2 regions of the Isoptericola sp. NPDC056573 genome follow, and region 2 is predicted to be linked to the other one. Evidence: riboswitches for the same ligand, from Rfam matches in the RefSeq annotation. Region 2 holds a riboswitch; the other holds the start of a gene.
What was found. A riboswitch is a leader RNA that binds a small molecule or an ion and turns the genes downstream of it on or off. The one in region 2 is predicted to bind FMN.
Positions count from the first base shown of each region.

Region 1 (3,387 bases), on a different contig from region 2:
CGCGAACTCCCGCAGCGCGGGCAGCCGCATCATCGTGCCGTCGTCGTGCACCAGCTCGGCGAGCACGCCGGCCTCGCCCCGCCCGGCGAGGCGCGCGAGGTCGACGGCCGCCTCGGTGTGCCCGCGCCGCTCCAGGACGCCGCCGGGACGGGCCCGGAGCGGCAGCACGTGCCCGGGCCTCGTGAGGTCCGCGGGCCCGGCCGCCGGGTCGGCGAGCAGGCGCGCGGTGCGGGCCCGGTCGGCGCCGGAGATCCCGGTCGAGACGCCCGTGGCGGCGTCGACCGTCACCGTGTAGGCCGTGCGGTAGGCGTCCTGGTTCGCCTCGACCATGAGAGGCAGGCCGAGCCGGTCCAGCTGGTGGCCCGCCACGCCCACGCACACGAGGCCGCTGGTGTGCCGCACCAGGAACCCCATGAGCTCGGGCGTCGCGGCGTCCGCGGCCAGGATGAGGTCGCCCTCGTTCTCGCGGTCGGCGTCGTCCGCGACGACGACGGGGCGCCCGGCCGCGACGTCCGCGATCGCCCGCTCGACCCGCCCGACGGCGCTCACCGCGCCGCTCCTGCCGCAGCCGCGAGGCCGTGCGCGGTGCCGGACGCCAGGTGCCGCTCGACGTACTTGCTCAGCACGTCGACCTCGAGGTTGACCTGCTCCCCCACGGCGCGGGCGCCGAGCGTCGTGCGCGCCCGCGTCTCGGGGATGAGGCTCACGGTGAACGCGTCGTCCCGCGCGTCCACCACGGTGAGGCTCACACCGTCGACGGCGATCGAGCCCTGCGCCCCGACGTACCGCGCCAGCTCCGGGGGCAGCGCGATCTCGACGACCTCCCACTGCGTGCCCGGCGTGCGCGCGAGCACCGTGCCGACGCCGTCGACGTGCCCCTGCACGACGTGCCCGCCGAACCGCCCGTCGGCCGCGAGCGCCCGCTCGAGGTTGACCGGGTCGCCGGCACGCCGCCCGCCGAGGCTCGTGCGGGCCAGGGTCTCCGCCATGAGGTCGGCCGTCCAGGTGGCACGACCGTCGTGCTCCCCCGTCTCCGCGACGGTCAGGCAGCAGCCGTCGACGGCGATCGAGTCGCCGAGCCGGACGCCGTCGAGCACCCTCTCGGCCGCGACGGTGAGACGGGCGCCGTCCGCGTGCTCGCGCACGGCCACGACGGCGCCGAGCTCCTCCACGATTCCGGTGAACATGGCTCAGTGCTCCTTCCGCGGCCGCAGGGCCAGCCGCACGGTGGGGATGTCGGTGGGGTCGTCCGGGTCCCGGGGCAGGACGGCGACGTCGAGGAGGTCGAGGCGCGCGGCGTCCGCGATGGTCCCGATGCCGAGGTCGGCGACGGCGGAGGCGCCGACGCCGAGCAGCACGGGGGCGACGTAGGCGACGACGTCGTCGACGAGACCGGCGCGCCAGAAGGCGGCGGCGAGGGCGGGACCGCCCTCGAGCAGCACGTGCCGGTGCTCGCGGTACCAGAGCAGGTCCAGCACCTCGTGCGGGTCGTGGGTGCGCAGGTGCATCACCGCCTCCCCGGCGGCCGCGGCCCGCGCGAGCCGGGACGACGCGGGCAGGTCCCTCAGCCCGACGACGACCCGGTCCGGCTGCTGCCCCGTCAGCGGGACGTGCCGCACGGTGAGGTCGGGGTCGTCGGTGAGCGCGGTGCCGGTGCCGACGACGACGGCGTCGACCCCGGCCCGCAGCCGGTGCACGTCGTGCCGCGCGGCCCGCCCGGTGATCCAGCGCGAGGTGCCGTCGGCGGCCGCGGACCGTCCGTCGAGCGTGCTCGCGACCTTCCAGGTGACGACGGGACGGCCGAGCTCGAGCGCGCGCGTCCAGATGGCGTTGAGGGCGCGGGCCTCGTCGGCCAGGACGCCGCCGACCACCTCCACGCCCGCGGCACGCAGGCGCGCGGCACCCCCCGACGCCGCCGGGTTGGGGTCGTGCTGGGCGTGCACGACCCGCGCGACCCCCGCCTCCAGGAGCGCGTCCACGCACGGCCCGGTGCGCCCGTGGTGGTTGCAGGGCTCGAGCGTGACGACGGCGGTGGCCCCGCGCGCGGCGCCCGGGCCGCGGGACTCGGTCGCGCGGCGCAGCGCCTCGACCTCGGCGTGTGGCGTGCCCGCGCCACGGTGGAGACCCTCCGCGATCGTCGCGCCGTCGGCGTCGAGGAGCACGCACCCGACGCGCGGGTTGGGTCCTCGGGCCGGCACCTGCGCGGCCAGCTCCAGCGCGCGCTGCATCGCGGCGCGCTCCGCCGTCGTGGCACTCATCCGTCCTGCCCCTGTCGTCCGGTCGCGGACCCCGGGGCAGGAAGGCGGGGTCGGGACGTGCTCGCACCTCCGGTCCCGGACGTCGTCACGACGGACGGCGCCGGCCACGAGGGCCGGGGGACGGACCGGACGGGGAGCCGTCGCGTGCGCTTCCCATCCGGACTTTGACCGTCGGTCCAGGAGTTCCACCTGGTCAACCGGTCACAGGCTGTGACCGGGTCGCGGACTTTCACCGCCGGCTCGGAATTTCACCGACCCCAGAGCACGCGAGCTTTTCGCTCGTCACCGCCGACCGTGCCACGCTCCGCGACCACCTGGCAAGCCCGAGTGGCGGACGTCTCACGGGCCGGCCGTCGCTCCGTCGGGCCCGTGCGTCCGCGCGACGGCGCTCAGCGCGCCCGCGGCCGGACGGAGCGTCGCTCGTCGTCCCGCCCCAGGGCGACCCCGAGGGCGACGAGCACGACGAGGTCGACCGCCAGCCCCGCCACGGCCACCCACTGCACCGCGCGGAACGCGAGGAGCTGGGTGACCAGCAGGCTGACGAGGACGCCCCGGCGCACCCACACCGCGCCCGCGCGATGGTCGCGCGGGCCGACGACGAGCGCCCGCACGACGCACGCCACCGTCACGGCGACGGCCGCGAGGATGCCGACGCCGACCCAGGTCGGGACGGCGACGCCGCCGAGCAGCACCCGCAGTGCCACCACGACCGACCCCGCGCTGGTGCCGAGCACCGCCACCGTCACGACCGCGGCCGCCCAGCGGTGCTCCATCGCGTCGGCGAACCACGCCGACACCCGGACGACCAGCGCCCGCACGGGGTCCGGCACGGCGACCGCGTCCGCGGGCACGGCCTCGACGAGAGCGGCCACCTCGTCGGCGGCGGGCTCGCCGCGGCCCCGCTCCACCAGCGCCCGCGCCTCCTCGCGCTCCGCGTCGGTGAAGCCGCCCGCCACCCCGGCCACGGCACGGTCGGTCGCCACCGCGAGGTACTCGGCCGGGTGGTGCGACCGCCTCCCGTGCAGGGCCTCCACGAGCAGCACGAGCACGACGACGACCGCGTAGATGAGCGCCGCCGTCGGTTCGTAGAAGTAGTCGTTGTCCGAGGTGACGAACTTGCCGATCTCGT
Region 1 covers NZ_JBHTUY010000011.1:115,455-118,841, forward strand. The annotation lists gene ACFQ8E_RS18190 (bifunctional 3,4-dihydroxy-2-butanone-4-phosphate synthase/GTP cyclohydrolase II) at 1-549, opposite strand, end outside; gene ACFQ8E_RS18195 (riboflavin synthase) at 546-1,187, opposite strand; gene ribD (bifunctional diaminohydroxyphosphoribosylaminopyrimidine deaminase/5-amino-6-(5-phosphoribosylamino)uracil reductase RibD) at 1,191-2,258, opposite strand; FMN riboswitch at 2,399-2,528, opposite strand; gene ACFQ8E_RS18205 (hypothetical protein) at 2,648-3,387, opposite strand, start outside.
Region 1: another riboswitch for FMN. It lies ahead of ribD (bifunctional diaminohydroxyphosphoribosylaminopyrimidine deaminase/5-amino-6-(5-phosphoribosylamino)uracil reductase RibD); the one in region 2 lies ahead of pnuC (nicotinamide riboside transporter PnuC).

Region 2 (3,387 bases):
CGTTCGCCGACCTCCGACGCGCCGCCGGCGCCCCGTTCCCGCACGGCGACGGCGAGCCGTCGGCCGACGCTCCGGCGGCCGACGCCGACACCGTCGACGGCCCGGGCGAGGCACGGACGGTCGCGACGGGCGGCGACGGGCGGCGCGTCGTGGTCACGGTGCTGGAGCCCGGGGCCGGGCCGGACGACGTCGCGCGCGCCGTCCGCGACGCGCTGGCCTGAGCCGCCCCGCGCACCTCTTGCCGGGGCCGCCCCGCACCGCTACCTTCCAGACACCCGGCACCCGGGGCGACGAGACCCTGGGGGCACCGATGGCGGCACGAGCACCACGGCACGTCACCGCGGCGGCCGGCGCCCTCCTCGCCACCCTCCTGGCGACGGCCCTCGGCGGCTGCTCGGGAACCCCACGGGTGAGCACCCCGGGGGGCGACGGCGACGGGATCCTCGCCGAGATCGGCGTCTCCGACGTCGCCGACGGCGAGGTCCACACGATCATGGTCGCGGAGGTCTGCCTGAGGGACAGCAGCGGCGGCACGGTGACCGCCGTCGTCCCGGACCCCGGCTCCGGCCTGGTGGTGCGGCGGTTCACGGTCGGGCAGCCGGCCGACCCGTCGAACGGCGTGGGTGGTGCGGAGGGCACGCTGGACGAGAACGGCCTCGGCGCGATCGCGCACGACGTCCTGGCCGTCTGCGACGAGGACCCTCCCGACCAGGTCCACGTCGAGGTGACCCGCACCTCCCCCGCCGCGTACTCGGCACAGCTCACCCTCGATTTCGTGGCGGACGGACGGCGGGGCGAGCTCACGAACCACGTCTCCCTCACCATGTGCGCCCCGGACGCCACGGAGCCGCGCTGCGCGTCCGGCGGCTGACGGCGACGGCGACGGCGACGGCGGGGAATGCCGCTGTGGCATCCTGAGTTGTGCAGGACGCCGCCGGGACCTCCGGTGGCGGAAAGACACGCACGTACGTGCTCCGGGGTCGGTGAAATTCCGAGCCGGCGGTGACAGCCCGCGACCCGGCCTCCACCCGCAGACGCGGGGAGAGGCCGGCTGACCTGGTGTGATTCCAGGGCCGACGGTCAAAGTCCGGATGGGAGGAAGCACGTGCGGCACGCGCCCGACAGGGTGGGTGCCGCCGGGCGTCGTGTCGTCGACGACGGCCCCACGGGGCCCGACGCGGCGAGCGCCGACCCTCACCCCCGGACGCCGCACCTCGGACCGGGAGAGTGAACGATGGACGTGATCGACACGTTCTTCAACGCCACGCTGACCATCGGTGACCAGCACATGTCGTGGCGCGAGATCGTCGGCAACGGCTTCGGCCTCGCCTCCGCGCTCGGCGGCATGCGGCGCAAGGTGTGGGCGTGGCCCGTCGGCATCGTCGGCAACCTCGTCCTGTTCACCGTCTTCATGGGCTCGTGGTTCGGCGACTCGAGCCGCGCGGACATGCTCGGCCAGGCCGGCCGGCAGGTGATGTTCCTCATCGTCTCGATCTACGGCTGGGTGCAGTGGCGGCGGACCGAGCGCGCCGCCCTGGACGTGCGCGCCGACGGCAGGATCCCCGCCGACGGGGGTGCCGCGGTGCACCCGCACTGGGCGTCCTGGCGGGAACGCATCGGGATCGTCGTCGTCATGGTGGGCGGCACCCTGCTGCTCACCCCCTTGTTCCGCGCCCTCGGCTCGTACGAGCCCGTGTGGTCGGACGCGTGGATCTTCATGGGCTCCCTCATCGCCACGTACGGCATGGCCAAGGGGTGGGTCGAGTTCTGGCTCGTCTGGGTGGCGGTCGACGTCGTGGGCGTACCCCTGCTCTGGTCGGCCGGGTACTACGCCACGGCGCTGATGTACGTGTTCTACGGCGTCTTCACCCTGACCGGGTTCTTCGTCTGGTGGCGCGTGCACCGGCGCGAGCAGGCCGAGACGGGGACGACGACGCCCGCCGTCGCACCCTGACGGCGCCGCCCGTCAGTCGTCGATGTCGAGCTCGGTGCCCGGCGCTGCGGCGCGGGCACCGAGACGCGCGTCGTCGAGGACGGTGGCCACCAGCTCCGCGGGCCCCGCCCAGCGCCCCCTCGGCGGTGTAGATCGGCAGCCCGAGGAACCACGCCCGGTGTTCGGGCCAGACGTGCGAGGGCAGCTCGACGAGGTCGAGGAGCGCGCTGACCGACCGGGGTACCCCCGTCCAGACGTGGTAACCCCGGTGGGGCAGCAGGAGCCGGTCGGCGGAGGGCCGCGCGACCAGCCGGGCGAGCAGGTCCGCCTCCGCCTCGCGCTTCGCCTCGGCGACCTCCTCGGCCGTGGGCTCCGGCCCGTCCGAGTCCCAGGCGAGCCCGACGGCGGTCCCCGACGACGCCACCCCGCCACCCCGGTCGTAGAGGGACGGCCACCCCTCCCAGAGCGTGCCGTGCAGCGGTGCCCCGCCGGTCCACGGGTCGAGCAGGTCGAGCAGCACGTCGAGGCGTTCCGGGACCGCGTCCAGGTCGACGTCGCCCTCGTCGTCCCGGGGCAGGGGCACCACGGCATACGCCGCGTACGCCTGCGGTACGGCGTGGCCGAGGCTCTGACCGAACTCCCCGAGCAGCGGCGAGATCCACTCCCCCGCGCTCGGGTCGTCATCCCAGCGGGCGTCCGCGCGGGCGAGGTCGTCGGTCACTCCTGGACCATAGGCCGTCCGTCCGCCAGGATCGGCGGGTGATCATCGCCGAGGACCTGCTGCTGCTCGCGTACGACGACGCGACCGGGCGCCCGACGCTCGAGCGGACCCAGCTCGACTACCGGCTCGCGGGGGCACTGCTCGTCGAGCTCGCCCTGATGGGCCGGGTCGACGTCACGTCGTCGGGGGGCGCGGACCTGGACGGTCGACGGGTGCCCGCCGGCCGGGTCGTCGCACGCGACGCGTCCCCGACGGGGCACCCCGCCCTCGACCACGCGCTGGCGCTCGTGCGGACCCTGCCACGCGCGCCGAAGAGCCTGATCGCACCGCTCGCCAAGGGGCTGCGCGAGCCGCTGCTGGCCGGCCTCGCGGCACGCGGGGTGCTGCGGCGCGAGGACGAGACGGTCCTCTGGATCTTCCCGACGACGTCGTGGCCCGCCGCCGACGCCTCCCACGAGACGCGGCTGCGCGCGACCTGCTGCGAGGTGCTGCTCGGCCTCCGCGACCCCGACGCCCGCACCGCGGCGCTCCTCGCGACGGCGAACGGCACGCCGCTCGTCCGCCGCCTCGTCGCGCCCGAGGACCGGCGGCGGGCGGAGGCACGCGCCAAGGAGCTCGCCGCGGGGAGCTGGGCGAGCACGGCTGTGAAGAAGGCCGTGGACGAGATGCAGACCGCCGTCATGGTGGCCGTCATGGTGCCCGCCGTGACGGCCACGTCCGGCTGATACGAGGT
Region 2 covers NZ_JBHTUY010000008.1:84,815-88,201, forward strand. The annotation lists gene ACFQ8E_RS14910 (TetR family transcriptional regulator) at 1-221, shown strand, start outside; gene ACFQ8E_RS14915 (hypothetical protein) at 311-871, shown strand; FMN riboswitch at 966-1,109, shown strand; gene pnuC (nicotinamide riboside transporter PnuC) at 1,235-1,954, shown strand; gene ACFQ8E_RS14925 (hypothetical protein) at 1,866-2,654, opposite strand; gene ACFQ8E_RS14930 (GPP34 family phosphoprotein) at 2,693-3,379, shown strand.